DNA from 4 places in the Chelatococcus sp. KU-N122 genome. Region 3 is predicted to be linked to each of the others. Evidence: predicted binding sites of a transcription regulator. Region 3 holds the regulator's gene; each other region holds the start of a gene.
What was found. Region 3 encodes LexA, which represses DNA repair genes until DNA is damaged. Its sites were predicted from a motif close to TGTTCNNNNTGTGTTCNG; they were not measured.

Region 1 (7,671 bases), 2.3 Mb from region 3:
CACGATGTCGTTCATCACCTGGAAATGGGCGCGCACGAGGTCATAGGCGACGAGGTCGCCGACCCGGTCATAGAGCTCCGTCGATCCCTTCAGGTCGGTGAACAAGAAGCTCAGGCTGGTGATCTTGAGACGTTGGTCGACCGTGAGCGCGTCGGTCTTGTAGATGTCGCGGAAGGTCTGGTTGGTCAGCAACCGCTTGGCGGTGAGGAAGCGCTTTCGCTTGCCCACCATCTCGTGCAGGTCGTGCCCGGCGATATAGACGCCGGGCAGCACCCGGGTGTCGGTGCGGTTTTCGAGCGTGAGTCGCAGCGGCCCGGGGGCCAGCGTCACCGTGCTGTTGGGCGCCTGCATCCGGTTGAAGACCAGCGACAGCTCGCGCCGCTCGCTGGTCGGCTCGCCCTTCACGTCGATGAACAGGGAAGCGTGCGTGACCGGATCGAAAATGATCAGGAACTCGGGCGGCATGCGCAGGGAGAGGATCGCCTTCTCGCCCGCCGGCAGCTCGACGGAGTCGAGCACGACCTTGTCGATCAGCCGATTGAAGGCCTCGTCGTCGGGCAGGTCGATGCCCGAGCACCAGAACACCTGCCGCTGGTATTCCCAGATCGGCAGGCTATGCGGATCGTGCGCGGCGATGCGCCGGACGCGCGGGCTCACCGTGAAGCTCACCTCGACGACATCGTCGAGGTTGGGCTCGTAGCCGGCAGCACAGAGCGAACAATGGTATTCGGCGCGGTTGAGCGTCTTCAGCGTGGCGTTGGAGTCGAGCACGCCGCCGCAGCCCGGGCAGAGCACGTTCCACGACATGTCGAAGAGGCCGAGCCGCGCCGCGTGCAGGAAGGCGGAGATGGCGCCCTCCTCGTTGATGCCATAGCGGCCCGCGAAGTCCAGCACATTGACGCGATTGAGCTCCCGATCGGAGCCGTCGCGCACGAGCGCCTCGATCGCTGCGGCCGCGTCCGCCGTGGCGGACTGCCGCAGCACCGAAAAGCGGGCCTGGGCCTCAGCGTCGGTCATGCGCGATCATAGCCGAACTGCGCCCCGATGTATCGGCCGAATCGAAGCGCTCCCTCACAATCGGCCGCCAGCTAGTGATACCCCTCCCCCTCCTTCAGGCGGCCACGGAACGTCCAGTAGACGAACACCGAATAGGCCAGGATGAGCGGCAGCAGGAAAATTGTGCCGAGGAGCATGAAGATCTGCGAGGCGGGCGCCGCGGCCGCCTCCCACACCGTCAGCGACGTCGGCACCAGATAGGGGAAATTGGACACGATCAGACCGGCGAAGCAGAGCAGGAAGATGCCGATGGTGCAAACGAACGGCATGAGCACGCCGCCGCCCGCCTCGGCGCGGGCGACGCCGCGCCAGACTCCCAGTCCGAGCAGCGCCGTCGCCACGGGCAGAGGCCACAGGAAGAAGATGTTGGGCGTGGCGAACCAGCGCTCGGCGATGCGCGGCAGCACATAGGGCGTGTACAGGCTCACCGCCGCGGCAAAGCAGGCCACCGCGATGAGCAGCGGCCGCGCCAGCCGGCGGCCGTGCGCGGCGGTTGCGCCTTCGGTGCGCAACATCAGCCAGGTGGAACCCAGCAGACCATAGCCGACGATGAGGCCCAGCCCGCACAGCACCGTGAACGGCGTCAGCCAATCGAACGGCCCGCCGGCGAAGCTGCCGTCGACCACCTTGATGCCTTCCAGCAGCCCACCGAGGATCACCCCCTGGGCGAAGGCCGCGACGATGGAGCCGCCGGCGAAGGCGATGTCCCAGCGGCGGTGGTTGGGCTTGGCGACCCAGCGGAACTCGAACGACACGCCGCGGAAGATCAGCGCCAGCAGCATGACGATGACCGGCAGATAGAGGCCGGGCATGATCACCGCGTAGGCCTTGGGGAAGGCGACCCAGAGCCCGCCGCCGCCCAGGATCAGCCACGTCTCGTTGCCGTCCCAGAACGGCGCGACCGAGTTCATCATCTGGTCGCGCTCGCGCTCGTCGCGCGTGGTCGGGAACAGGATCCCCATGCCCAGGTCGAAGCCGTCGAGGATGACGTAGAGCACGACGGCGGTGCCGATGAGCGCCGCCCAGATGATCGGCAGATACTGTTCCATCGGTTCCGAGCCCTATCGAGTTGCCGGCGAGGGGGCAGCGCTCAGGCGGCGCCTTGGGTGGCATGGCGCACGGCGCCTTCGGCGGCCGAGAGGGGCCGGTGCGGCATGCCCTCCGGCAACGCCGTCGTGCCCTCGTCGGGACCCCTGTTGACCAGCCGGTTGATGAACAGGATGCCGACGCCGAAGACCAGGCAGTACACCACGACGAACAGGATCAGCGACACCAGCACGGCCTCGAAGGCGACCGGCGACCGGGCGTCGACGGTGCGCAGAATGCCGTTGGCGATCCACGGCTGGCGGCCGATCTCGGTGGTGTACCAGCCCGCAACGATGGCGATGAAGCCCAGCGGCCACGCCCAAGACGCCGCCGTCAGCCACAGCCTGCTCTCGAACAGCCGGCCGCGCAGCCACAGCACGCCGCCCCAGATGGCGAGCCCCAGCATCAGCACGCCCATGCCGACCATGATGCGGAAGCCGAAGAACGGTGGCGCCACGGGCGGCCGATCCTGCGGCGCGAAGGCCTTGAGGCCAGGGTAGATGCCGTTCCAGTCGTGCAGGATGATAAAGCTGCCGAGGTGCGGGATGGCGATCTGGAAATCGTTGCTCTCGGTCGTCTCGTTGGGCCACGCGAACAGCACCAGCGGCGCCACCTCCTGCGCCGGCCAGTGGCCCTCGATCGCCGCCAGCTTGGCCGGCTGGTACTTGGCCGTCGCTTGGCCATGGAAGTCGCCGATGATGATCTGCGTCGGCGTCAGGATCAGGGCGAGACCGAGGCCCATGCGCACCATGGTCTTTGCCTGCAGCTCGAACTGGCCGGCGAGCAGATGGCGGGCGCCGACCGCCAGCACGACGACGGCGGTCGTGAGGTAGGCGGCGATCACCATGTGGGCAAGGCGCAACGGAAAGGTCGGGTTGAAGACGATCTGCAGCCAGTCCACCGGAAAGGCGATGCCGTCCCGCATCTCGTGCCCGGTGGGATATTGCATCCAGCTGTTGGCCGAGAGGATCCAGAAGGCGCTCATCAGCGTGCCCAGCGCCACCATCAGCGACGACACGAAGTGCAGCCAGTCCGGCACCCGGTTCCAGCCGAACAGCATGACCCCGAGGAACGTCGCCTCCAGGAAGAAGGCGGTCAGCACCTCATAGCCGATGAGCGGGCCGATGACGTTGCCCACCACGACCGAGAAGCGGCTCCAGTTGGTGCCGAACTGGTAGGACAGCACGATGCCCGACACGACGCCCATGGCGAAGGAGACCGCAAAGATCTTGGTCCAGTACCGAGCCAGGTGCTTGTAGCGCTCGTCCCCGGTCCACAGATGGCGGGCCAGCAGCGTCGCGACGAAGGCGGACGTGCCGATGGTGAAGGCGGGAAAGATAATGTGCCACGTGACGGTGAAGCCGAACTGTATGCGTGCCAGGAGCGCTGCATCGAGTTCCATGGGACCCCTCCATCACCGTCTGCCTACGTTTTAACCTAAAAGAGCCGTGTTCGCGCCTCAAATCTGGCGCCGCGGCGGGTTCGGCGCGGCGTCGCCTCGTCCTGCCCTTAATCCACGGAAAATGTGCAGCTTTCCTGACAGGTCAGACCGCCTGTCGCTTTGCCCCTTGCATTTGTTCCCTGTTTGTTCTGATAATCAGAAATGATCGGGAGTGGAGATTCGGCATGGCGGCGGCGAGGCGCAGCGCCCTCAGGCGGCGCACGGACGTCAGCGACGAAGTGATCAGCGTACGGGTGGCGCCGGTCGACCCGATGGCCCATGTCGGCCACCAGGTCGACCCGGACCGGCGGCGTGGCCGCGGCGCGGTCACCAACCCGGCGCCGCGGTACGAACCGACCCACCGCGAGGATGAGGACGACGGCTGGGGCGGGCTCGAGGCGCTTGCCCCGTTCACGACCGAGGTGTCGATCGAGAAGCCGCGCACCATCATCACCAGGAACGATTCGCCCGACATCAGCTTCGATCGCTCGATCAATCCCTACCGCGGCTGCGAGCATGGCTGCGTCTACTGCTTCGCGCGCCCGACGCATGCTTATATGGGCCTGTCGCCCGGGCTGGATTTCGAATCGAAGCTGTTCGCCAAGCCCGATGCCGCCGCGCTCCTGGAGAAGGAGCTGTCGGCGGCGGGCTACACGCCGAGGACGATCGCCATCGGCACCAACACCGATCCCTACCAGCCGATCGAGAAACGCTACCGCATCATGCGGCAGGTGCTCGAGGTGCTCGAGCACTTCAGCCACCCGGTCGGCATCGTGACCAAATCGGCGCTGGTGGCGCGCGACATCGACATCCTGTCGCGCATGGCGGCGCGCGGGCTCGCCAAGGTCGCGGTGTCGGTGACGACGCTCGATGCCAAGCTGGCGCGCACGATGGAGCCCCGGGCGGCGACCCCGGAACGGCGGATCGAGACGATCCGGGCGCTGGCGGCGGCCGGCATCCCGACCACCGTCATGGTCGCGCCCGTGGTGCCGGCGGTGAACGATGCGGAGATCGAGCGCATCCTGGAGCGGGCGCATGAGGCCGGCGCGCGCGAGGCCGGCTATGTCCTGCTGCGCCTGCCGCTCGAGGTCCGCGACCTGGTGCGCGACTGGCTCATGGCGAACTACCCGGATAAGGCCCGCCATGTGCTCTCGCTGGTCAAGTCGACGCGCGGCGGCAAGGACTACGATTCCACCTGGGGTGAGCGCATGGTCGGTTCCGGCCCATACGCCTGGATGATCGGGCGCCGCTTCGAGGTGGCGTGCGAGCGCATCGGCCTCAACAAGCGGCGGGCACGGCTGAAGACCGACCTGTTCGCCAGGCCCAAGTCCGACAAGGGCCAGCTCAGCCTGTTCTGACCGTTTCGATCCGCAGTTCCCGGAGCAAAGCGATGACCATCGCGCCGCGCGTCAACCTGATTACCCTGGGCGTCGACGACCTCGACCGCAGCGGCGCCTTTTATGAGCGGCTCGGCTGGCGGCGCTCCGCCACCGCCGGCAGCCCGTCGGTGGCGTTCTTCGCCCTCGACAACGTGGTGCTGTCGCTGTTTGGACGGGCGAGCCTGGCCGAGGACATGGGGCTCCTCGAGGCGCGGCCGGGACGAGGCGATGTCAGCCTGGCCATCAACGTCGAGAGCCCGGCAAAGGTCGACGAGGTGCTGGCAGCGGCCGTCGAGGCCGGCGCCAGCCTGCTGAAGCCGGGGCAACCCGTGTTCTGGGGCGGCTACTCCGGCTACTTCGCCGATCCGGACGGCCACGCCTGGGAAGTGGCCCACAACCCGTTCTTTCCCCTCGATGCGCGGGGCCGGATCGTCCTGCCGGCTTAGCGCATTGCACCATCGGACGAGATCATCCGATGGTGCGGAAATGCTCATAACCTTTTGAATCTGGAGCGCTTCTCTCTGATTGGGTGGGTCCACCGATCAGAAAGCGCTCTCGGCGCGAGCCGCGGTCCCTTTGCCAACTGCATTTCGATGGTCGGGGGCTTGAGCTTGCAGGCGCACACGGCATGCTGGCGCCCATGGCCCGCCGCCCGACGACCGATTCGCTGCCCATGCTCCTGCCGGAAGGCCCGACCTTCGACCGGGAGCGGCGCCTGCGCCGGCGCGGCGTCTGGCCGGTCGCCGGCATCGACGAGGTCGGACGCGGCCCGCTCGCCGGCCCGGTGGTGGCGGCGGCCGTGGTGCTCGATCCCCGCGATATTCCCGACGGGCTCAACGACAGCAAGGCGCTCGACGGGGAGACGCGCGAGGCGCTCTATCCCGTCATCATGGCCAAGGCGCTCGTCGGCGTCGCCTGCGTCTCGGCGCGCGAGATCGACGACACCGACATCCGCAAGGCCTCGCTCGCCGCCATGAGCCGCGCCCTGGCGAGCCTGCCGGTTCCCGTCAGCTTCGCGCTCGTCGACGGCCGCGACCGCCCGGCGGTGCCGTGCGAGGTCGAGGCGATCGTCCGCGGCGACGCCCTGGTCGCCTCCATCGCCGCGGCCTCCATCGTCGCCAAGGTCGTGCGCGATCGGCTGATGCGGCGGCTGTGCCGACATTATCCGGTCTACGGCTTCTCCCGCCACGTCGGCTATGCCACGGCCGAGCATCGCCGCGCCATCGAGCTCCACGGCCCCTGCCCCTATCACCGCTTGAGCTTCGCGCCCTTCCGCCTGGTCGAAGCTGCCGCCACGCCGGTGGCGGCGGAGCTGGTTCCTTAAAGCATCACCCACGCCGCTGCTGGAGCGGAAGTGCCAAAACGAGACGCCGACGCTGCGGGCCGTGCAACTTCGTTTTTACCCCATTCCCCCATGATCCGGATCCGTAAGTTGCGTAACCGGTATAGGCGACATGGGTATCATGCATACCGGAATCGCCGGCGCCGTCTCCCGGATTCAGGTCTCGCGTACCGGGACGACCGCGCCGGATTCCCGGTTGGGCTCACCGCCCCCTCTCGACCGCATCATCGTCGGCGATTGCATCGCCAGCCTCGATAGCCTGCCGGACTCCAGCGTCGACCTGGTCTTTGCTGATCCGCCCTACAACCTCCAGCTCGAGAGCGCGCTGACGCGCCCCGATCAGAGCCTCGTCGACGCCGTCGACGACGATTGGGACAAGTTCGCGAGCTTCGGCGAATACGATGCCTTCACCCGGCGCTGGCTCACCGCCTGCCGCCGCGTGATGAAGCCCGATGCGTCGCTGTGGGTCATCGGCTCCTACCACAATATCTTCCGGGTGGGCGCCATCCTGCAGGACCTGGGCTTCTGGATCCTGAACGACGTCGTCTGGCGCAAGGCCAACCCGATGCCGAACTTCCGCGGCCGGCGCTTCACCAACGCGCACGAGACGCTGATCTGGGCGACGCGCAGCACCTCCAAGCGCTACACCTTCCACTACGAGGCGCTGAAGGGTGGCAACGACGACCTGCAAATGCGCTCGGACTGGTTCATTCCCCTGTGCACCGGGGACGAGCGGCTGAAGGATGCCGAGGGCCGCAAGGTTCACCCGACGCAGAAGCCCGAGGCGCTGCTCGCCCGCGTGCTGCTGGCGTCGTCGAACCCGGGTGATGTGATCCTCGATCCGTTCCTGGGCACCGGCACCACGGCCGCAGTGGCCAAGAAGCTGGGCCGCCGCTTCATCGGCCTGGAGCGGGACCCGGTGTATGCAGCCGCGGCCGAGCGGCGTATCGCGGCAGCATCGCCGGTGGCTCCGGCCGCCGTCGCCACCGCGCCCGCCAAGCGCAGCGAACCGCGCATCCCCTTCCTGTCTCTGGTCGAGGCGGGCCTGATCCAGCCCGGCGAGATGTTGAGGGACCAGCGCGGCCGGCACCAGGCGCTGGTGCGGGCCGACGGCACCCTCATGCTGGGACCGGCGGTCGGATCGATCCACAAGATCGGCGCCCTGGCCCAGGGGCTCCCCGCCTGTAACGGCTGGACCTTCTGGCACGTCGAGCGCGCCGGTGCCGGCGTCCTCATCGACGAGTTGCGCAGCGCGTTCCGCACCACCTTCAAGGCCGCCGCGTAAGCACCGGTTCAGCCGGCCGGGCCGACCTCGACGCCCGCGTGAGCGAGCACCTTGCGCATCAGGTTGGGCAGCGCCTCGCCGC
Region 2 (7,671 bases), 4.1 Mb from region 3:
TCGGTATCGGCCAGTTTGCGCATGCCCACGCTCGCCGCCTTGGCGGTCGGAACGCGCAGCGTCATTTTGTCCTTCTCGAAACTAATGACGAACAGCTCAAGCTTGAACCCGGCAACCTCCTGTTCCTCGATCGCTTGGATGTGTCCTACGCCGTGAGAGGGATAAACAATTGCTTCGCCTGTCTTGAAACCTAGCCGGTGAGCTGTTTTCTTTGAAGTCATGATTCGGAACGCCTCCTGATCACGGTCCTTGAAGGACGCAGCCGACGCCAAATTGTCATCAGGCGTCGATATATGCCGGCCGACAGCTCTCGCTGCCGGCCGCCGAGCAGTCGATGAAGTCAAAACCCGTTCGCTTGCGGCCGGAAAACGTATCCGGGCCACACGTTGGGGGGTATCTATCTTCCGGAAACGCGCAAGCCCTCAGATGCCACGCATTGGGCACGCTCGACTGGAAGCGTTTGTATATCACAAATTAGCGAAGAATCAAAGCACGCGCTATTGACCGCCCTCCGGCGGCCACACCGCAGGGCGTCATTCAGCCTCTCGAATCCACTTGAAGCCGCCGCCTCCGGCAGCCGCCGTTTCAGTCGCCCTGGCCTGGTTCCGGCGAGAGCAGCTTGAGCTTGTCGGGCTTGCCGTCCCACTCCTTGGCGTCAGCGGGCGCGTCGCGCTTCTGGGTGATGTTGGGCCAGCTCTTGGCGTAGTCGGCGTTGAGCTTGAGCCAATCCTCGAGTGACCGCTCGGTGTCGGGTTTGATCGCTTCGGCAGGGCATTCCGGTTCGCAGACACCGCAATCGATACATTCGTCCGGATGGATGACGAGCATGTTCTCGCCCTCGTAGAAGCAGTCCACGGGGCAGACTTCCACGCAATCCATATACTTGCACTTGATGCAATTCTCGGTGACGACGTAGGTCATCGGTGCCTCTCGGGGACCTTTCCGGTGCCGTGGTGGGACGATCGGCCGTTGCGATCGAGGAGTTGCCGTTCGGGCCGAGGCCAGGTGTCCACCCGTGCGCTCTCGAGCGACTCCCGCCCGTCGGGCTTTCGCGAAAGGGCGCTCTAGCGGCTCCGCTCTACCGGCGCAAGCGTCGCTGCGTCGCAATGACTAGAGCGCTTCCAATCAGTGGCCTCGTCCGACCGGCAAGAAGCGCTCCGGATTCGAGGCGCTGGAGCATTTCCGACCGATCGGATCCCCAGCTGATGGGGCATGCCCAAGCGCCTCGCGCAGATCGACCCGCCATCGGGCGGGCGCGTGTCGGAAGCCTGGAGCGTCCCTGGCGACGGTCGCAGCCTGACCGGGAGGGCTCCGGCCGCGACGTCAGCCACCGCCTCCTCCGATGTCGTCATAGAGCTCGACGGCTTCAAGGGCCGGCCCACGCCGCTCGCCGAGATCCTTGATGGCGACCACCCGGGTGGCATGCGGCAGCGCCAGCGTCAGCACGTCGCCGATCTTGACGGCGCGGGCCGGGGCCTCGGCCCGAACGCCGTTGACCCGCACGGCGCCGTCGCTGACGAGCCTGGCCGCGGCGCTCCGCGTCTTGGCCATGCGGGCATACCAGAGCCACTTGTCCAGACGCTGGCGCGCGGGCGCTTCGTTCACCGCTCGCCCGACTCCATGCGCTCCTTCAGGATCAGCAGCTTGGCGAAGGGTGAATTGGGATCCGGCGCCTTGTCGTGCTTGGGGCCGCCGCCCCGCCGGTCACCCCGGTTGTCGGGCCGGAACTCGGGCCGACGATCGCCGCGGCCGCCGTCCTTGCGGCCGCCGCGGCCGCCGTCCCGGTGCTCGCCCGCCCCCGCCTCCGCCGGCCGTTCGGGCCGCTGGTCACGGCGCTGGTCCGGGCGCTGGCCGCCCCGCCAGCGGCCGGGACGTCCCGCCCCGCCGCGCTGCCCGTCGCCCCGGTCGTCACCTTGTCCGTCAGGGCTCTGGCCGGCGCGCTGTTGCTCGCCCTGGGGGGCGCCGCCCTGCGCTGCCCCGTCACGGCGGAAGCCGCGGCCCTGCGAGCGCGCCCCGTCATGCCGTGGCCGGTTCTGCCGCTGGTGCTGGTGGCGGTGCGGACGCCAGACCTCGATCACCTCGGGCTCGGCGGGCTGCGCGGGCGCCGCGGCGACCGCATCGGCCTCCGCCGGGGCCGCCGCCTCGGTCGTGACCTCAGCCTCCGCCGTGACGTCCGTCTCGGCGGTGGCCTCCGTCTCCGCATCGGCCTCCGTCTGCGCAGTGGTCTCCGTCTGCGCAGCGGCCGCCGTCTCGGTCGCGGCCTCGGCCTCCGTCACGGCCGGCTCGTCGGCCGGCCGGTCCGGTTCGGCGGCAGCGAGCTCGGCAGCCGGATGGTCCGTTGCGCCCGCGTCGGCCGCGGCCTGATCGTCGCCGCTCGTCGGTTCGGCCTGCTCCTGAGCCGCCGTCGCCGGCTCCGCGGCCGCAGCGGCCGGCGTCTCGGCCGCCGTTTCGGTCTCGACGGCCTGCGGCGCGTCGGCGTGAGGCGGCTGCGGCTCGGCCGTCACGTCGGCAGCCTCCTCGGGCGCCGTCGCTATCGCTTCGGGTGCCGCCGCGGCGTCGGCCTCGAGCCCCTCGTCCGGGCTTGCGTCGTCGTCCACCGCGGTGCCGGCCAGCGTCTCGACGCCGCCGTCGACCTCATGATCCGCGTCGGCCTCCGGGTCCGCCGCGGCCGCCGCATCGGTGACCACGACCGGCGTCACCGGTGCCTTGGGCACCAGCGGCACGGTGATGGGTGGGCCGGGCCGCCGCTCGGCCACATAGCCGAGCGAGCGCAGGATCGACCCGAAGTCCTCGCCGGAGCAGCCGACGAGCGAGGTCATCGACACCGTCACGACAAAGCCTTCGCCGTCGGCGGCGCCGGCCGGCGGATCGCCGGGCGTGACGCCCGGCCGATAGGTCACGGCGGGACGGATGAGATCCGCCAGCCGCTCCAGAATGTCGACGCGCACGGCGCGGTTGCCGCAGACGCGGAAGCCCGCGGCGCGGTAGAGCTGCCGATCGACCTCCGGGTCCACGGGGATCGACGTGCGGCCGGAGGCGGCGAGGTGCGGCAGGTCGTCGACGCCCTTGGCGGCGGGGCCGCCGTGCTTGAGCGCCCAGAGCTGCACCGAGAGCGCCCGCGGCGCCGGCTTCAGCAGCTGCGGCGCATAGATATGGTAGGCGCCGAAGCGCAGGCCGTGCTTGCGCAGCTGCGCCCGTCCGGCCTGGTCGAGCGCCTTGACGTCCTGCACGACGCGCGAGCGCTCGAGCACGCCCAGCGCCTCGACCACCTGGAAGGCGATGCCGCGGGCGAGGCCCGTCAGGTCGGCGGCCTCCTCGAGGGCGAACAGCGGGCCGAGCAGCTTGGCGACGTGGGCCTTGAGCCACAGCTCGAGCCGTGCCTCGACCTTGTCGTGGGCTGCGCCGGTGAGCTGCTCGTCGGCGATGAGGATGAGCCGCGGCGTCAGCAGCTTCTCGCCGGCGGCGAGCTTGGCGACCGCATCGCCGAGCCAGCGGACGGTGCCGTCGTTGGACAGCACCAGCGCTTCGTCGGCGGCGGCCGAGAGCCGCTCGGCCCGTGCCTCGATCTCGCTCGCCAGCGCCTTCTGGGCGGCGGCGCGCAGTGCTTTCACTTCCGGGCCGCTCGCGTCCGGGTCGGGCGCGAAGTGGAATCCGCTGAGCTGGCCGATGTGCTGGCCTTCTACGCTCACGTCGCCTGCCGGCGTTACTTCTGCTTCCATGTGCGCATTCTCTCTGAGGCGGCGCATCAGAACGCTGGTCCGCCGGTCGACGAAACGGCTCGCCAACCGCTCGTGCAGGGCATCGGAAAGCCTGTCCTCTACCTGACGGGCGCGCCCCTGCCAATGCTCCGGATCAATCAGCCAGTCCGGCCGGTTGGCCACATAGGTCCACGTCCGCACCTGGGCGATGCGAGCAGACAGCGCATCGATGTCCCCATCGGTGCGGTCCACCTGGTCGATCTGGCGCGCAAACCACGTATCGGCAATGACGCCGTCGCGCATGAGCGAGCGGAACAGGGTGCCCACCAGCTCGGCATGCGCCTGCGGCGAGACCTTGCGGTAGTCGGGCACCTGGCAGACGTCCCACAAGCGCGTGACGTCCGCCGGCCGCTTGGCATAGTCGCGCATTTCCGCGTCGGCGGCGAGCACTTCGAGCACCGCCACGTCGTCGGCGATCGGCGCGCGCGTGAGGCCGGGCTCCTTGGGCACCACCGACAGGCTGGCCTGCAGGGCGCGGATGGAGCGCATGTCGAGGCTGGCATTGCGCCATTGCAGCTGGCGCAGCGGATCGAAGCTGTGATTTTCGAGCGCCTGCACCAGCTCGGGCTCGAAGGCCGGGCAGCGGCCGGTGGTGCCGAACGTGCCGTCGCGCATGTGGCGCCCGGCGCGGCCGGCGATCTGGCCGAACTCGGCCGGGGTCAGGCGGCGGAAGCCGAAGCCGTCGAACTTGCGGTCGCCGGCGAAGGCGACGTGGTCGAGGTCGAGATTGAGGCCCATGCCGATGGCGTCGGTCGCCACCAGGTAGTCGACGTCGCCCGATTGGAACAGCTCCACCTGGGCGTTGCGGGTGCGCGGCGAGAGCGCGCCGAGCACCACCGCCGCACCCCCCTTCTGGCGCCGGATCAGCTCCGCGACGGCGTACACCTCCTCGACCGAGAAGGCGACGATGGCCGAGCGCGGCGGCAGCCGCGTCACCTTCTTCTCGCCGGCGAAGGCGAGCGTCGAAAGCCGCGGCCGCGATACGATGTTGGCGCCCGGCAGCAGGTGCTCGACCAGCGGCCGGATGGTCGCCGATCCGATGATCAGGGTCTCGGCGCGGCCGCGCATGTTGAGCAGGCGGTCGGTGAAGACGTGGCCGCGGCCGAAGTCGGCGCCGAGCTGGATCTCGTCGATGGCGCAGAAGGCCACGTCGATGTCGCGCGGCATCGCCTCGACGGTGGCGATCCAGTAGCGCGCTCGCGCCGGCTTGACCTTCTCCTCGCCGGTGACCAGCGCCACCGCTTCGGGGCCGACGCGTTCGACCACGCGCTGGTAGACCTCGCGCGCCAGCAGCCGCAGCGGCAGGCCGATCATGCCGGTCTCGTGAGCCACCAGGCGCTCGATGGCGAGGTGCGTCTTGCCCGTGTTGGTCGGGCCCAATACGGCCGTGACGCCGCGGGCACGCACGGAGGCGGGAAGTGTGGTGATGGTCATGGGCCGGGCAGGGCGCAGACGGCGGCGCCGGGAGGAAGACCGTTCGGGGCAGGGCCTGGAGCGCTTCGCGATCGGATCGCGATGCTCCGGGCCCCACGCCCACGGGGCGAACACGCCGGCCTGCCGGCCGGCCTGCGGGACGCCGTCCGCCGTCGCTACAAGCGGAACGAGTCCCGAACGAAACGCGGCCGAATCGACGACCCGGCCGGAGTCACGTTCTGTTCACCGCTAGATATGGGACCGGATTCGAAATCCGCCACAACGCCAGCGGCGACGCTCAGCCTTGCCGGGCCGCGATGGCGTCGGCCACGGCGACGATCCGCTTGCCGATCTCGGCGTGCAGGATCTCCACCATGCGCCCGTCGAGCGACAGCACGCCCTTGCCGGCGTTCTCCGGCAGGGCGAAGGCGGCGATGATCTTGCGCGCCCGCTCCACCTCTTCGGCGGGCGGCGAGAAGATGTCGTTGGCGGGCTCCACCTGGCTCGGATGGATCAGCGTCTTGCCGTCGAAGCCGAAGTCGCGGGCCTGCTCGCACTCGGCCTTGAAGCCGTCCAGGTTGGCGATGTCGTTGTAGACGCCGTCGAGGATGTCGAGGCCCTCGGCCCGCGCCGCCGTGAGCGCCAGCGACAGCCACGGCAGCATCGGCGCCCGGCCCGGCACCAGGCGTGCCCGTGTCTCCTTGGCGAGGTCGTTGGTGCCCATGACGAAGCAGGCGAGCCTCGTCGACTTGTCGCGCGCCGCCGCGGCGATCGCGGCGATGTCGAGCATGGCAGCGGGCGTCTCGATCATCACCCACACCGCGAGGCCCGCGGGCGCGCCGGCGAGCCGGCGGCCGACGTCGGCGAGCACGGCCGGGCTCGACACCTTGGGCACCAGGATGGCGTCCGGGCCGGCGGCGGCCGCAGCCTCCAGATCCTCGCCGCCCCAGGGCGTGTCCAGGCCGTTGACGCGGATGATCAGCTCGCGCGGGCCGTAGCCGCCGGCCTTGACCGCGGCGCACACCTGCTCGCGGGCGGTCTGCTTGGCGTCCGGCGCCACCGCGTCCTCCAGGTCGAGGATCAGCGCATCGGCCGGCAGCGTCTTGGCCTTTTCGAGCGCACGGGCGTTCGAGCCGGGCATGTAGAGCACGCTGCGGCGGGGGCGGATGGCGGTCATCTATGCTTTCTCCTACCTATGGCGATGCAGCATAGTCATCCGTTGGCCGATGTCAGCCTGCGGCGCAAGCGCTATAGCGAAGGCGGGCGCGCATTGCGACCGGGCGCCATCACCCGGCCGCAGGACCAGCGCCCCTGGCCCGCGACCTCGGTGGATTTCCAGATCGGATGTGCATCCGGTCTGGAAATGCTCTAGGCAACGGGCCTGTCCGCTTCGGTTAAGGAGATGCAATGGCCCGAGCGCTAATCTCATCCGAATTCCCGGCCCAGCTCAAGAACGGCTATCGCGCCTTTCTCGACAGCCGCTTCCCCGGCGAGCGCCGGCGCTTCGAGATCCTGGCCGAGAAGGGCCAGAGCCCCGAGGTCATGATCATCGGCTGCTGCGACAGCCGCGTCTCGCCCGAGGTCATCTTCGATGCCAGCCCGGGCGAGATGTTCGTCGTCCGCAACGTGGCCAACCTGGTGCCGCCGTTCGAGACGGGCGGCGACTACCACGGCACGTCGGCGTCGCTCGAGTTCGCGGTGCAGGCGCTCAAGGTGAGGCACATCGTGGTGCTCGGGCATCAGAGCTGCGGCGGCATCAAGGCCTTCGCCAACAAGGCCGATCCGCTCTCGCCCGGCGACTTCATCGGCAAGTGGATGACGCTGATCGCGCCTGCCGCCGAGCGCCTCGACGAAAGCCTCACCGCGGAACAGCGCACGGCCGCCGACTACGTGACGCGGCTGGAGCTGGCGGCGATCGAGCTCAGCCTGCGCAACCTGCTGACGTTTCCGTGCGTGCGCATCCTCGTCGAGCGCGGCCAGTTGGCCTTGCACGGCGCTTATTTCGGCGTGGCCAACGGGGTGCTGCTGATCCGCGATCCGCAGACCGGCACGTTCGCCCCCGCGGTCGAAGGCGCGGCCGGCAGCGCCGGCCAGGGCATGCGCTGGAGCTGAAGCAGGGGCTTTTGTTGCTCAGCGGATGGATGGCCGGGTCAAGCCCGGCCATGACGCGGAACGGTATGCGCTTCGCCTGGGGTCGTCATGGCCGGGCTTGACCCGGCCATCCATCGTCTAAGGCGAAAGCTTCTCAAGCCGCCTTGCGCTTGGCCTGGATGAGCTTGCGGTTGATCAGCGCCTCGGCGATCTGCACCGCGTTGAGCGCCGCGCCCTTGCGCAGATTGTCCGACACCACCCACATGGCGAGGCCGTTGTCGATGGTGGGGTCCTCGCGGATGCGCGAGATGTAGGTGGCATCCTCGCCGGCCGCCTCGTGCGGCGTGATGTAGCCGCCGGGCTCGTGCTTGTCGATGACGACGCAGCCCGGCGCATTGCGCAGGATGGT
Region 3 (7,671 bases):
GGCACCGGCGGCGACAACGTCGGCACCTACAACGTCTCGACGCTCGCCTCGCTCGTGGTTGCCGCCTGCGGCGTCACCGTGGCGAAGCACGGCAACCGCGCCGCCTCCTCGAAATCGGGCGCCGCGGACGTGCTGACGGCGCTGGGCGTCAGGATCGGCCTCGACGCCGACGCGGTCGGCCGCTGCATCGAAGGCGCCGGCATCGGCTTCATGTTCGCGCCCGGCCATCACGCCTCGATGCGCCATGTCGCGCCGGTGCGCACCGAGCTCGGTACGCGCACCCTGTTCAACCTGATCGGCCCCTTGGCCAACCCGGCCGCGGTGAAGCGGCAGCTGCTCGGCAGCTTCTCCGAGACTTGGCTCGAGCCGATGGTCGAGGTGCTGCGCACGCTGGGCTCCGAGCGCGTCTGGGCGGTGCACGGCTCGGATGGTCTCGACGAGATCACCATCACCGGCCCGACCCAGGTGGTGGCGCTCGACAACGGCACGATCAGCCGCTTCACGGTGGCCCCCGAGGACGTCGGCCTGGGCCGGGCCAAGCTCGAGGATCTCAAGGGGGGCGATCCGGAGCACAACGCCCTGGCGCTCAAGCGTGTGCTGGACGGCGAGAAGGGCCCCTACCGCGACATCGTCGTCATCAACGCGGCCGCCGCCCTGGTGGTCGCCGGCCGCGCGGCGAACCTTGCGGAGGGCGCAAGCCTGGCATCGGCCGCTCTCGACAACGGCGCCGCGTTCACCACACTCTACAAGCTGATCTCGCTCTCCAACGACGGAAGCGGCGCGTGAGCAACGTCCTCGATCGCATCGGCGCCTACAAGCGCGAGGAGATCGCCGCGGCCAAGGCCGCGGTCCCGCCGGCGGACATGGAGCGGCGTGCCGCTGCGGCGCCGCCGCCGCGGGGTTTCGCCGCGGCGATCAGGCAGCGCATCGCGGCGGGGCAGCCCGCGCTGATCGCCGAGATCAAGAAGGCAAGTCCCTCCAAAGGCCTCATTCGGGAGGACTTCGATCCGCCGGCGCTGGCTCGCGCCTACGAGGACGGCGGGGCGGCCTGCCTGTCGGTGCTCACGGATGCACCCTCGTTCCAGGGCCGGCCCGAATACCTGGGCGCCGCCCGCGCGGCCTGCCGGCTGCCGGTGCTGCGCAAGGATTTCATGTACGAGCCCTATCAGGTGTTCGAGGCGCGCGCCTGGGGCGCCGACTGCATCCTGATCATCATGGCCGCCGTCGACGACGGCCAGGCCGCCGCCCTCGCCGACGCCGCCGCTTCGGTCGGCATGGACGTGCTGGTCGAGGTGCACGACGCCGCCGAGCTCGACCGCGCCTTGGCCCTGCCGTCCCGGCTGATCGGCATCAACAACCGCGACCTCAGGACGTTCGAGACGAGCCTGGAGGTCTGTGAGCGGCTGGCGCCGCGCGTTCCGTCGGACCGCATCGTCGTCGGCGAGAGCGGGATCTTCACGCCGGCCGACATCGCCCGCCTGGCGGCAGTCGGCATCGACACCTTCCTCGTCGGCGAGAGCCTCATGCGCCAGCCGGACGTCGCCGCCGCGACACGCGCGCTGCTGCGGCGCGAGACGGCCGCCGTGCCATGAGCCGCCTGAGCCACCTCGACGACAGCGGCGCCGCCCGCATGGTCGACGTGGGCGACAAGGCGGCGACGGCTCGCGTGGCGTTGGCCGAAGGGCGGATCGTCACGCGCCCGGAGACGGTTGCCCTCATCCGCAGCGGCGACGCCAAGAAGGGTGACGTCCTCGGCACGGCGCGGCTCGCGGGCATCATGGCTGCAAAACGCACGCACGAGCTGATTCCCCTCTGCCACCCCCTGCTCATCACCAAGGTCGCCGTCGACCTGTCGCTGGACGACGCCCTGCCCGGCGTCACCGTGCGGGCCGAGGTAAAGGTCAACGGCCCGACCGGGGTCGAGATGGAGGCCTTGACCGCGGTGTCGGTCGCCTGCCTCACCGTCTATGACATGGTCAAGGCTGTCGATCGCGACATGCGCATCGAGGGGATCCGGCTGCTGCGCAAGGAGGGTGGGCGCTCCGGCACATGGCACGCCCAGGACGTCGTCCCATGAAGCCCATGCTGTCCGTCGACGAAGCGCTGCGACGCATCCTCGCCTCGGCGGCGACGCCGACGGAGGCCGAGGATGTGGCAATCGCCGCCGCCCATGGCCGCACGCTGGCGTGCGATCTCGCCGCCCGCCGCACCCAGCCGCCTTTCGATGGTTCCGCCATGGATGGCTATGCGGTCCGCGCCGCCGACTGCCCGGCGCCCGGCGCCACGCTGCGCCTGATCGGCACCAGTGCCGCCGGCCATCGCTTTCCGGGCACCGTCGGGCCGGGCGAGACCGTCCGCATCTTCACCGGCGCCCCCGTCCCGGCCGGTGCCGACACGATCATCATCCAGGAGAACGCCGAGGACGCGTCGGCCGGTCAAGCCGTCCGCTTCGCCACGGCGGCCGAGCCCGGCCGCCACATCCGCCCCGCCGGGCTCGACTTCAAGGCCGGCGACGTCCTGCTCGAGGCCGGCGACCGGCTCGATTTCCGGCGGCTCGGCCTCGCGGCGGCGATGGGCCATCCGACCCTGCCGGTGCGCCGCAAGCCGCGCGTCGCCCTCCTGGCCACGGGCGACGAGTTGGTGCGCCCCGGCCAAGCCGCCGGCGAAGACCAGATCGTCAGCTCCAACAGCTACGCCGTGGCCGCGCTGACGGAGGCGGCCGGCGCGGAGCCGCTCGACCTGGGTATCGCCCGCGACGACAGGGCCGCCCTCGTCGCGGCCGTGGAACGGGCCGGCGCCGCGGCGGCCGACGTGCTGGTCACCCTGGGCGGCGCCTCCGTCGGCGACCACGATCTGGTAAAGGACGCTCTGGCGGACGCCCGCATGGAGCTGGACTTCTGGCGCATCGCCATGCGCCCCGGCAAGCCGCTGATGCACGGCCGGCTCGGCTCCATGATCGTGCTGGCGCTGCCCGGCAACCCGGTTTCGGCCATCGTCTGCGGGACGCTGTTCCTCGTCCCCCTGCTGCGGGCCCTGCAAGGTGATCCGCGCGCCGGCGGCGACAGAAGCATCGCTGTCCGGCTCGGCAGCGACGTCGGCGCCAACGACGCCAGGCAGGACTACCTGCGAGCGCGGGTGACACCGGGCGAAGATTTGCCGGTCGCCACGCCGGCGAGCCTGCAGGACAGCTCGCTGCTCAGGGTGCTGGCCGACGCCGAGGCGCTGATCGTGCGGCCGCCCGGCGCGGCCGCGGCGCGGGCCGGCGAGATCGCGCGCGCCATTCCGCTGATAGGATGTTGAGCTGAAAGCCGGCGGCGCGCTGCCCAGCTAGTTGTTGCAGAACACAGCGAGAACGGCTACATATTGTTCATGCTTTGTTTCGACAAGCGAGTCGAGCCGGCATGAGCATGATGCGGAAACGACCGGGCGGCTTGCGCCGATGCTCGCTCTCGGTGCGAGATAATGTCGTGCTCTAACCTTTTGGAATGGATCGCGGGAGCATTGTGGGCGCCGTGATCTGCGGCCTGCCGATCGGGCGGCCACGAGCGCGACGGGACGGACCGACCATGTTGACCAGCAAGCAGCATGAGCTTCTGCGCTTCATCAATGAGCGTCTCCGCGAAACGGGCGTGCCGCCATCCTTCGACGAGATGAAGGAGGCCTTGGACCTCAAGTCCAAGTCCGGCATCCATCGCCTGATCATGGCGCTCGAGGAGCGCGGCTTCATTCGCCGGCTGCCCAATCGGGCGCGGGCGGTCGAGATCATCAAGCTGCCGGAAACCGCGGGCCCGCAGCCGAGCCGCCGCTTCAGCCCGAGCGTCGTCGAGGGCGGGCTCGGACGCGTCAAGCCGGCCTCGGCCGACGGCGAGGACGATCGCAAGGTCATCTCCGTCCCGGTGATGGGGCGGATTGCGGCGGGCGTGCCGATCAGCGCGATCCAGAATCGCAGTCACACGCTCCAGCTTCCGGTGGAACTGCTGTCGTCCGGAGAGCACTACGCGCTTGAGGTGCGCGGAGATTCGATGGTCGACGCGGGCATCCTCGAGGGTGACACCGTCGTCATCCGTCGTCAGGACACGGCGAACACGGGCGACATCGTGGTGGCGCTGATCGACGACGAGGAAGCGACGCTGAAGCGGCTGCGCCGACGGGGCTCCTCCATTGCGCTGGAGGCCGCCAATCCGGCCTACGAAACCCGCGTGCTCGGACCCGACCGGGTCAAGATCCAGGGCAAGCTGATCAGTCTGGTGCGCCGGTACTGAGCTCGCCGCTCACGGCTCGTCGGCAGCAGCCGTGTCGTCCGGCCCCGGAGCGGCGTCCGGTGCGGCGGGTGCAGGCTCGGGTTTGGGCCTCGGCGCCGGCGCATTGATCCAGGGACGCGATCGGTCCTCGCCGCGTGCGGGGGTGGTTTGCAACACCCCGTCCCCGGCCTTGACTGCGACCGCGCCGGCGCGCGCCAGGCGCGGGCCGTCAAGCACCAGCGCGGCACCGCACGTTGACGGCGCCGCACGCCTGGAGATCACCACGTCGGCCCGCGCGCAGTCCTCCTCGAAGGCGCGCCGGTCGACGATGAAGGCGACGGCGCCGCCGTCAGCCAGGCGGCCGACGCAGCCGAAGCTGTCGCAGCGGGCGCCGGCGCGCAGGGTCGGGTCGGAGGGATGCCTGCGGTCGCCATCGGCCCGCAGCCATTGCTCCACCACGAAGCCGGAGGGCTTGCCGAGGATCAGGAGCCGGCCATCCTCGCCGCGCACGGCCGCCCCGTCCGCCCGGCGATCCACCAGGATGTCCGGCCGTTGCGGATGAGCGGCCAGCAGCAGGCCGACGACGACTGGCGCCAACGCGCCCCAGCGCAGCGCCGTGCTCCATAGCGTGAACCATAGGATGGCGACGACGAAGGCACCGAGGGCCCAGGCCGACATCGCCGGCATGCCGACCGTCGACTGCTCGATCGTCGCGATCAGGCGCGAAGCCCACAGGATCGGCTCGGTAGCGAGCCCCATGACCCACCAGATCGGCCAATCGAGACCGAACGGATAGGCGACCATGCCGGCGACGGCCGAGGGCATGACCACCAGCGAAATGAACGGCAGCGTCAGCACGTTGCCGAGAATGCCGAGCGGATTGAGCTTCTGAAAATGGTAGGCGCTGAAGGAGCCGGTCGCGAACTCGGCCACCGCCGTCGTCACGACGGCGGCGAGCAGCGCCCGCCCCAATCGGCCGAGCACGCCGAGGGGCGCGTCCTGCGCCCGGGCCAGGCCGGTCAAGCTGCCGGTGCGCTCGGCCACGGCGATCAGGCCGGCGACCGCGGCAAACGACATCTGAAAGCTCGGCCCGAGCAGGCTTTCGGGCTCCATGGCCAGGACGATCAGCGCGGCAATGGCCAGGTTGCGCATGGCCAGCGCCGGACGCTCCACCAGAATCGCCCCGAGCATGACCAGCGTCATCACCAGGGAGCGCTCGGTGGCCACGTCGGAACCGGTGAAAATGCAGTAGGCGGCGGCGCCGACCATGGCGATCGCCGCCGCGATCTTCTTGATCGGCCAGGCCAGGGCCAGTCCCGGCAGGAGGGCGAGCAGCGCCCGGCTCGACCAGAAGAAGACGCTGGCCGTGAGCACCATGTGCAGGCCGGAAATCGAGACGATATGGTAGATGCCGGCGGCGCGCAGGATGTCGTTGGTGTCCTCGGTGATCTGACCGCGCTTGCCGGTGACCAGGGCGGCCGCCACGGCGCCCGCCTGCCCCCGAATGCCGCCGCGATCCGCGCGGTGACGACGGAGCGGGCAGCGTCGATAGCGGCGGCCCACCGCACCGACCGCGGCGCTTCGGCCGCGGCCGGGGTCAGCTCAATGGCGCCGCTGACCGAGCCGACCGCGCCGAGCCGCTTGAAGTAGGCGTCGCGTGCGAAATCGTAGCCGCCCGGCCGCGCTTGCTCCGGCGGCGGCAGCAGCCGCGCGGACGCCCGGACATGGTCGCCCGGCTTGATCGTCGTGCGTGACTTGACCGTCACGCGCACCAGCGCCGGCAGCGCCTCCGGCGTGACGTCGGCAAAGGAGGTCGGGACGATCACCAGGCGCGAGCCCGCGCCATGATCGTCGACCGCGGTGACGAAGCCGGTGAGCTTGCCTGCCATCATGCGCGGCAAGACCGGCGCGGCGACCAGCATCGTACGGATGCAGGCCGCGCCGAAGCCGGCGAAGGCGAAGGCGATGCCGATCAAGGCGAGCCGACCGAGCGGACGGCGATGCAGCGCCACGGCACCGGCCGCGGCAATGCTCGTACCGAGCAGCGGCGCCCAGAGCGCCGGCTCGCCGTCTGCTGCGAAGTAGAGCAGGATGCCGATGCCGAAGGCCACGGGCAGCCATACGAACGGCCTGCGGCGCTCTTGCTCGAGCGCAAAGAGACGCCAGATAGATTGCGTCGGATGCAGGAGCAGCGCCCGCCCGCGCAGGCCGAGCCCAAGCGCGCGGGCCGTCGCCGGCACGATCGCCTCGGACAGGGCTGAGCTGTGGTCTCGGGGCATACGGGGATTTCGGCTCGGCGTCGGCGCATGCTACACGACGCGGTCGCCAGCCGGCGAGTCCCGCTTCAGCTCCCGCTCCGTTTCGAGTGTGACCGCCGCACGTTGTTGTTGGAAATGGCCGATCAGATCATCACCCGCTTTGCCCCCTCGCCTACGGGCTACCTGCATATCGGCGGCGCCCGGACGGCGCTGTTCAACTGGCTGTTTGCACGCAGGCATGGCGGCAAGATGCTGCTGCGCATCGAGGATACCGACCGCGAGCGGTCGACCGATGCCGCCATCGCCGCCATCCTCGACGGACTGAGCTGGCTTGGCCTGCAATGGGACGGTGACGTCGTCTATCAGTACAGCCGCGCCGATCGCCATCGCGCCGTGGTGCAGGAGCTTCTGGACCGGGGGCGTGCCTATTATTGCTACGCCAGCGCCCAAGAGCTAGAGGAGATGCGCGAGCAAGCCCGCCGCGAAGGGCGCCCGTCCCGCTACGACGGGCGCTGGCGCGACCGCGATCCGGCCGAGGCGCCGGCGGGTGTCAAGCCGGTGGTGCGGCTGAAGGCGCCGACCGAGGGCGAGACGGTCATCGAGGACCAGGTGCAGGGGCGTGTCGTCTGGCAGAACAAGGAGCTGGACGATCTCGTCCTGCTGCGTTCGGACGGCTCGCCGACCTACATGCTTGCCGTCGTCGTCGACGATCACGACATGGGCGTGACTCACGTCATTCGCGGCGACGACCACCTGACCAATGCCGCACGCCAACGCCAGATCTACGACGCCCTGGGCTGGGCGACGCCGGCCGTGGCGCATATCCCGCTGATCCATGGCCCCGACGGCGCCAAGCTGTCCAAGCGGCACGGCGCGCTCGGCGTCGAGGCCTACCGGACGCTGGGGTATCTGCCGGAGGCGCTGCGCAACTACCTCGTTCGCCTCGGATGGAGCCATGGCGATCAGGAGATCTTCTCGACGGAGGAGATGACGCAGGCCTTCTCCCTCGAGCAGATCGGGCGATCGCCGGCCCGCTTCGATTTCGCCAAGCTGGAGAGCATCAACGGCCACTATATGCGCCTGGCCGACGACGAGCGCCTGCTGGAGGCCATCAAAGCGATGCTGCCCCAGGTCGGCCCCGAGCGCGGGCTGGGCGAGACGCTCGATCCCGA
Region 4 (7,671 bases), 700 kb from region 3:
AGTGTTTCTAATCCAAAGACTTGGAGCATTTCTCTTCGATCCGACGCCACCGTCTGATCGAAGCGAAATGGTCTCGGGCCGGACACCGCGTCGGCCTGAGCCCGCTTGCCCGGTTCGTGGCCGATCGCAGTTATGAGTTTGGACCGATCGGGTCCAAGATCGCCGGGCGGGATCATTGTGATCGCCGACATGCCGCCAGCAGAGGTGCAGTGAGCGAAACGAAGGGACGCAGGGAGACCGAGGGCTCGGCCGTCGGCCGCTCGCCGGTGATCGAGGCCGAGAAGGCGATCGCGGCGCGGACGCGGACGATGGTGGTCGGGCCCTATCTCACCGAACGGGCCCGCCGGTCCGGCCAGGCGGGTGCCGCGCCGCCGTTGCGCGACGCGGCGGCGCGCCTGGACGAGGCGACCGGCCTTGCCGGCGCGATCGATCTGGATGTGGTCGCGAGCCTCGCCGTTCCCTTGGCCGATGTCCGGCCAGCAACTTATCTCGGTAAAGGCAAGGTCGAGGAGCTGGCCGTCAGAGTGCGGGCGGAGGAGATCGGGCTCGTGGTCATGGACTGCGCCCTGTCGCCGGTGCAGCAGCGCAACCTGGAAAAGGAGTTCGGCGCCAAGGTCATCGACCGGACCGGGCTGATCCTGGAAATCTTCGGCCGACGGGCGCGGACCAAGGAAGGCGCGCTGCAGGTCGAGCTCGCCCATCTCGACTACCAGAAAAGCCGGCTGGTGCGGTCGTGGACGCATCTTGAGCGCCAACGCGGCGGCTTCGGCTTTCTCGGCGGCCCTGGTGAGACCCAGATCGAGGCCGATCGCCGCCTGATCCAGGAGCGGATGGCGCGGATCGAGCGTGAGCTGGAGCAGGTCAAGCGCACGCGTGGTCTGCACCGCGAGAGCCGCCGGCGCGTGCCGTATCCGACCGTGGCGCTCGTCGGCTACACCAACGCCGGCAAGTCGACGCTGTTCAACCGGCTGACCGAGGCGCGGGTGATGGCCGAGGACATGCTCTTCGCCACCCTCGACCCGACGGCACGGGTGATCACCTTGCCGCACGGGTCCAAGGCCATCCTCTCGGACACGGTGGGCTTCATCTCCGACCTGCCGACCATGCTGGTCGCAGCCTTCCGCGCCACGCTGGAGGACGTCATGGAGGCCGACGTGCTGCTGCACGTGCGCGATGTCTCACACGGCGATACCGAGGCGCAGGCGGCTGACGTCGTCTCGATCCTGAACGACCTGGGCGTGGATCCGGCCGCTGGCAGCCGCATCATCGAAGTCTGGAACAAGGCTGATCGGCTCGATCCGGCCGAGACGCTGCGCCTCGGCAACCTGGCGGCGGGTCGCGCCACCGCAGCCCGCCCGGTGCTCGTCTCGGCGCTGACGGGGCAGGGCGTCGACAGGCTGCTCGCCGAGATCGAGGAGCGTCTGGCGAAAGGCCGCCCCGTCTACCGGGTGATCATGGACGCGGCCAACGGCGCAGACATCAACTGGCTCTATGAAGAGGCCGAGGTGCTGGACCGGCGCACGGACGAGGACGGCAGGCTCGTGCTCGCCGTCCGCATCGCGCCGCAGAAGGAGCCCAGGCTGCTGCGCCGGGCCCCGGGCGCCAAGCTGATCCGGCCAGGTGCTGCGGCGTGAGCGGCCGCGCCGCCACGCGCGGAGGCCGTGGTCCGGCAAGGGGTTGGAGCGGGCACGCGGCCTCGCGGATGAGGATCTCGCCCTAAGGTTCCGCTCGCTCGCCGCGTTTGGCGGCGATCCAGTGGGCCTCCATTTCGTCGAGGTCCGCCTCGACGAGCGATTTTCCGCTGGATTCAACAGCTTGCTCGACGTGGCGGAAGCGTCGTGCGAACTTGTCGTTGGTGCCGCGCAGGGCCGTCTCCGGGTCGATGCCGGCATGCCGCGCCAGATTCACCACGGCGAACAGCAGATCGCCGATCTCGTCGCCGAGCGCCGCGGGGTCGCCGTCAGCGAGCGCTTCGCGCACCTCGTCCAGCTCCTCCGCGATCTTGTCGACCACCTGGGCGGTCTGCGGCCAGTCGAAGCCGACCGTCGCGGCCCTGGCCTGCAGCTTCTGGGCCCGGGTGAGGGCGGGCACGTTGGCCGGAACCGCCGCGAGTAGGCCGGCGTCCTCCTCGGCCAGGCCGGCCGCGGCGCGGGCTGCCCGGCGCTCGGCCTTTTCCTGCGCCTTGATGGTTGCCCACAGCCGCGTGACGTCGTCGGCCGAGAGCCCGCTCGCGTCGCCGAACACGTGCGGGTGGCGGCGGATCATCTTGGCCGAAATGGCCTCCACCACGTCGCCGAAGGCGAAGGCGCCGCGCTCTTCCGCCATGCGGGCGTGGAACACCACCTGCAGCAGGAGGTCGCCCAGCTCGTCGCGCAGGTCGACGAGGTCGCCGCGCGCGATCGCTTCGGCCACCTCGTAGGCCTCCTCGATGGTGTAGGGCGCGATCGTGGCGAAGGTCTGCGCCAGATCCCAGGCGCAGCCGCTGCCCGGCGTGCGCAGGCGCGCCATGATGGCGATCAGATCGGCGATATCCCGCGTCGCTTGCACGGTCATTCCGCCGCCTGGGCTTTGGCGGCCGCCTTGGAGGCGCGCTTCAGTGGCCGGCGCGCCAGCACTTCGGCGAGGAAGCGCCCGGTATGGCTGCCCTTGGCCCGGGCCACCTCCTCCGGCGTGCCCTCGGCGACGATGGTGCCGCCGCCGTCGCCGCCCTCCGGCCCCAGGTCGATCACCCAGTCGGCGGTCTTGATGACCTCCAGATTGTGCTCGATGACCACCACGGTGTTGCCCTGCTCGACCAGCTCGTGCAGCACCTCCAGCAGCTTGGCGACGTCGTGGAAGTGCAGCCCGGTGGTGGGCTCGTCGAGGATGTACAGGGTGCGGCCGGTTGCCCGCCGGGCCAGCTCCTTCGACAGCTTGACGCGCTGCGCCTCGCCGCCCGACAGGGTGGTCGCCTGCTGGCCCACCTTGACGTAGCCCAGGCCGACCCGCGCCAGGGTCTCCATCTTGTCGCGGATCGCCGGCACCGCCTTGAACAGCTCCCGTGCCTCGTCGACGGTCATGTCGAGCACGTCGGCGATCGATTTCTCCCGGTACTTCACCTCCAGCGTCTCGCGGTCGTAGCGCTTGCCCTTGCAGACGTCGCAGGTGACGTAGACGTCGGGCAGGAAGTGCATCTCGATCTTGATGACGCCGTCGCCCTGGCAGGCCTCGCAGCGCCCGCCCTTCACGTTGAACGAGAAGCGGCCCGGCTGGTAGCCGCGCGCCTTCGCTTCGGGAAGGCCCGCGAACCATTCGCGGATGGGCGTGAACGCCCCCGTATAGGTCGCCGGGTTCGACCGCGGGGTGCGCCCGATCGGCGACTGGTCGATGTCGATGACCTTGTCCAGGTGCTCGAGCCCCTCGATCCGCTCGAACGGCGCGGGATGCTCGATGGCGCCGTTCAGCCGCCGCGCTACCGCCTTGTAGAGCGTGTCGATGATCAGCGTCGACTTGCCGCCGCCGGAGACGCCAGTGATGGCCGTGAACGTGCCGAGCGGGATCGCCGCCGTCACCCCCTTCAGATTGTTGCCGGTGGCGCCGACCAGCTTGAGCGCGCGGCCCTTGCCGGCCTTGCGCCGCTTGGCAGGCACGGGGACGGTCTTGGTGCCGACCAGATATTCGCCGGTCAGCGACGCCGGCGACTTCATGATGTCGTCGGGGGCGCCCTGGGCCACGATGCGGCCGCCGTGGATGCCGGCGCCGGGGCCGACGTCCACCACGTGGTCGGCCTGCAGGATGGCGTCTTCGTCATGCTCGACGACGATGACGCTGTTGCCCAGGTCGCGCAGGCGCTTCAGCGTCGCCAGCAGCCGTTCGTTGTCGCGCTGGTGCAGCCCGATGGACGGCTCGTCCAGCACGTAGAGCACGCCGGTAAGCCCGGAGCCGATCTGCGAAGCCAGGCGGATGCGCTGGCTCTCGCCGCCCGAGAGCGTACCCGAGGCGCGCGACAGCGTGAGATAGTCGAGCCCGACGTCGAGCAGGAAGGTCAGCCGGTCGCGGATCTCCTTGAGGATACGCCCGGCGATCTCGTTCTGCTTGTCGGTGAGCTCGTCCGGCAGGCGCTCGTACCAGCCGCGCGCCTCGCGGACCGAGAGCTCTGCCACTTCGCCGACGTGGTGGCCTGCGATCTTGACCGCCAGTGCCTCGGGCTTGAGCCGGTAGCCGCCGCATCCGGCGCAGGGCGTCGCCGACATGAAGCGGGAGATCTCCTCGCGCGCCCAGTCGCTCTCGGTCTCCTTGTAGCGGCGCTCCAGGTTGGTGATGACGCCCTCGAACGGCTTCTTCACCTCGTAGGAGCGCGCCCCGTCGTCGTAGGCGAAGCGGATCGGCTCCGAGCCGGTGCCGAACAGGATGATCCGATGCACGTCCTCGGGGAGATCGGCCCAGCGTGCCGTCACCTTGAAGCCGAAGTGCCGGGCCAGCGCGTCGAGGGTCTGGCCGTAATAGGGGGAGGTCGACTTGGCCCAGGGCGCGATGGCGCCGCCGCGCAAGGTCAGCGTCTCGTCCGGCACGATCAGCGCCGGATCGATGCGCATTTCCGAGCCGAGACCGTCGCAGACCGGGCAGGCGCCGTAGGGATTGTTGAACGAGAACAGCCGCGGCTCGATCTCGGGGATGGTGAAGCCGGAGACCGGGCAGGCGAATTTCTGCGAGAAGACGATCCGCTTCGCTTCGCCCTTGGCGTCCGTCTGGTCGGCGTACTCGATGACCGCGATGCCGTCGGCGAGCTCCAGCGCCGTCTCGAAGCTGTCGGCGAGCCGGGCGGCGATATCGCTGCGCACGACGATGCGGTCGACGACCACGTCGATGTCGTGCTTGAGCTTCTTGTCGAGAGCCGGGGCCTCGGCGATCTCGTGGAACTCGCCGTCGATCTTGACGCGCTGGAAGCCGCGCTTGAGGAAATCGGCGAGCTCCTTGCGATACTCGCCCTTGCGGCCGCGCACCACGGGGGCGAGCAGATAGAGCCGCGTCCGCTCCGGCAGGGCGAGCACGCGGTCGACCATCTGGCTCACCGTCTGGCTTTCGATCGGCAGCCCCGTCGTGGGTGAATAGGGGATGCCGACGCGCGCCCACAGCAGACGCATGTAGTCGTAGATCTCGGTCACGGTGCCGACGGTCGAGCGCGGATTGCGGGACGTCGTCTTCTGTTCGATCGAGATCGCCGGCGACAGCCCGTCGATCTGGTCGACGTCGGGCTTCTGCATCATCTCGAGGAACTGGCGCGCGTAGGCCGAGAGGGACTCGACGTAGCGCCGCTGGCCCTCGGCGTAGATGGTGTCGAAGGCAAGCGACGATTTGCCCGAGCCGGAGAGGCCGGTGAACACGACCAGCCGATCGCGCGGGATCACCAGATCCACGTTCTTGAGGTTATGCTCGCGCGCGCCGCGGATGGCGATCACGCGCTGGTCACGGGCGGCCGAGCGGTCGAAGACATCGTCGAGGGGAGCCATGGATCGCCTCAGCGGCTGATGGGGGCGTTCGGACAGGGCCGCCTCGGCGCCGCGGTTCGTTGTTGCACGAGGTTTGCTGTGCATAAGTTTCGTTGTTGCAAATGGCGGGCCTGCTGCCGGCACAGCGCCTCGCGCCCCCTATCTAAGATGAGGACCCGGGAGGCGCCAGCCTGCGGCGCGGTGTATGATTCTGCCGGCAGGTTAGAACAAATCGGGTACATCGGATAGTGGCCTGTTGACCCAGCTCAATTCACGGGCCATGTTGGAACAAATTGAGAACATTGATCCGATGGCAGCCGGCGCTTTCCTGGGGACAACCCCGTGCGTCGGCCGTGGCGCCTTGTGGTCGCCACGGGCAGCTTGCACAAACAGCGCTGGAATATGGAGGGTCGCATGGCCGGCAGCGTCAACAAGGTCATTCTCGTCGGCAATCTCGGCCGCGATCCCGAGACGCGGCGGCTGCCGTCCGGCGAGCCCGTCGTCAATCTGCGCATCGCCACGTCCGAGACCTGGCGCGACAAGGCCAGCGGCGAGCGCAAGGAGCGCACCGAGTGGCATTCGGTCGTCATCTTCAACGAGAACCTGGCGAAGATCGCCGAGCAGTACCTGAAGAAGGGCACGAAGGTTTACATCGAAGGCCAGCTGCAGACCCGCAAGTGGACCGATCAGAGTGGCCAGGAGCGCTATTCGACCGAGGTGGTGCTGCAGCGCTTCCGCGGTGAGCTCACCATCCTCGACAGTCGCGGCGGCGGTTCGAGCGACTACGCCGACGAAGGCGGCGGCGCGCCGCGCGGCCAGGTGAGCCGGGGCGGCGACTTCGGCCGCTCGTCGCCGATGGAGCGCGGCGGCGCATCGAGCTCGCAGATCCTGGACGACGACATTCCGTTCTAGTCTCACCGTTCCAGCCCCACCGATCTGATCCCCGATTGTCAGGCCGGCTCGACCGGCGCGGTCAGCAAGAGGACACGGCACGATGGCAGGGGCGCTCGACGGCATCCGCAAGCAGGTCTTCGAGCTGCCGCGCTACGAGACCCTCGGCGGCCGTGTGCTGTCCGACGTCCGGATCGGCTGGGAGAGCTACGGCACGCTCAACGCCGAGCGATCGAACGCCATCCTGATCTGCCATTATTTTTCCGGCACCAGCCACGCCGCAGGCCGCTATGCGCCTGAGGATGCGCTGCCGGGCTATTGGGATGCCATCGTCGGTCCGGGCAAGCCGATCGACACCGACCGGTTCTTCGTCCTCTCCTCCGACACGCTGATCAATCTCAATGCCCACGATCCCAGGGTCACCACCACGGGGCCGGCGTCGATCGATCCGGCCTCGGGCAAGCCCTACGGACTCGACTTCCCCATCCTGGAGATCGGCGATTTCGTCCGCGTCCAGCGCGAACTGGTGCGCAGCCTCGGGATCGAGAGGCTGCATGCGGTCGCGGGCCCGTCCATGGGCGGCCTGCAGACGTTCGACTGGGCGGCCCGCTTTCCCGACATGGTCGGCCGCATCATGCCGGTGATCTGCGCCGGCGCCGCCGATGCCTGGCTCATCGCCTGGCTCGACGCGTGGGCTGCACCGATCACCCTCGACGCCCACTGGCGCGGCGGCGACTATTACGGCAACGGCGCGCCGACCGCCGGGCTCACCCAGGCGCTGAAGATGGTGGCCCTGCACGCCAACGATCGGCCCTGGGCGCTCTCCACCTTCGGCTCGTCGGCCATGCCCGGGGAAAACCCGCGCGTCGGTCTCTCCCAGAGCTTCGGCATCGTTGGCGGCTTGGCGCAGCTCGCGTCGCTGCGGGTGGCGCTCTGCGACGCCAACCATCTGCTCTACCTGGCGCGAGCCAACCAGCTCTACGTGGCGGGCGGCAGCGAGAGCCTGACCGAGGCGATGGCGCGCGTGCGGGCACCGGTGCTCTACATCACCACGCCCACCGACCATGTGTTCCCGCCGGCGACGGCCGCCGCGACGCTGGCCGCGCTGCGCGACGGCGGAGCCCATGTCCAGCACGTCGAAATCGGCGGCGACTTTGGACATCTGAACGGGCTGCTGACCATCGGCGAGGCGGGCGCCGCCATTGCCGCCTTCATGGACGATCGCCCCGCGGCCCGGTGATCGCAGCGGCCTGGGCGACATCGTTGTCCTGCGCGTCGGGCCGCGGACCGATGAGCCCGACGTCGACGGCGC

Region 1: ACZ5PO_RS36000 (PA0069 family radical SAM protein) is a predicted target of LexA. The motif match lies at 3,718-3,735, and genes of this name have one in related genera.
Region 2: ACZ5PO_RS07150 (helicase-related protein) is a predicted target of LexA. The motif match lies at 5,355-5,372, and genes of this name have one in related genera.
Region 4: uvrA (excinuclease ABC subunit UvrA) is a predicted target of LexA. The motif match lies at 5,753-5,770, and genes of this name have one in related genera.

The regions. Positions count from the first base shown of each region.
Region 1 is NZ_AP043981.1:7,972,286-7,979,956, forward strand. It holds gene ACZ5PO_RS35985 (DUF5939 domain-containing protein) at 1-1,017, opposite strand, end outside; gene cydB (cytochrome d ubiquinol oxidase subunit II) at 1,089-2,105, opposite strand; gene ACZ5PO_RS35995 (cytochrome ubiquinol oxidase subunit I) at 2,147-3,544, opposite strand; gene ACZ5PO_RS36000 (PA0069 family radical SAM protein) at 3,856-4,941, shown strand; gene ACZ5PO_RS36005 (VOC family protein) at 4,974-5,408, shown strand; gene ACZ5PO_RS36010 (ribonuclease HII) at 5,603-6,286, shown strand; gene ACZ5PO_RS36015 (DNA methyltransferase) at 6,417-7,589, shown strand; gene mutY (A/G-specific adenine glycosylase) at 7,598-7,671, opposite strand, start outside.
Region 2 is NZ_AP043981.1:1,606,589-1,614,259, reverse strand. It holds gene ACZ5PO_RS07165 (CarD family transcriptional regulator) at 1-224, opposite strand, end outside; gene fdxA (ferredoxin FdxA) at 586-921, opposite strand; gene ACZ5PO_RS07155 (RNA-binding S4 domain-containing protein) at 1,324-1,605, opposite strand; gene ACZ5PO_RS07150 (helicase-related protein) at 1,602-5,192, opposite strand; gene ACZ5PO_RS07145 (HpcH/HpaI aldolase/citrate lyase family protein) at 5,470-6,348, opposite strand; gene ACZ5PO_RS07140 (carbonic anhydrase) at 6,579-7,283, shown strand; gene ACZ5PO_RS07135 (aspartate-semialdehyde dehydrogenase) at 7,417-7,671, opposite strand, start outside.
Region 3 is NZ_AP043981.1:5,687,532-5,695,202, reverse strand. It holds gene trpD (anthranilate phosphoribosyltransferase) at 1-786, shown strand, start outside; gene trpC (indole-3-glycerol phosphate synthase TrpC) at 783-1,592, shown strand; gene moaC (cyclic pyranopterin monophosphate synthase MoaC) at 1,589-2,077, shown strand; gene ACZ5PO_RS25625 (molybdopterin molybdotransferase MoeA) at 2,074-3,300, shown strand; gene lexA (transcriptional repressor LexA) at 3,567-4,262, shown strand; gene ACZ5PO_RS25615 (ComEC/Rec2 family competence protein) at 4,272-5,726, opposite strand; partial or broken gene ACZ5PO_RS25610 (DUF4131 domain-containing protein) at 5,906-6,520, opposite strand; gene gltX (glutamate--tRNA ligase) at 6,635-7,671, shown strand, end outside.
Region 4 is NZ_AP043981.1:6,386,499-6,394,169, reverse strand. It holds gene hflX (GTPase HflX) at 267-1,634, shown strand; gene mazG (nucleoside triphosphate pyrophosphohydrolase) at 1,717-2,547, opposite strand; gene uvrA (excinuclease ABC subunit UvrA) at 2,550-5,489, opposite strand; gene ssb (single-stranded DNA-binding protein) at 5,883-6,380, shown strand; gene ACZ5PO_RS29040 (E22 family MetX-like putative esterase) at 6,463-7,599, shown strand; gene ACZ5PO_RS29035 (hypothetical protein) at 7,562-7,671, shown strand, end outside.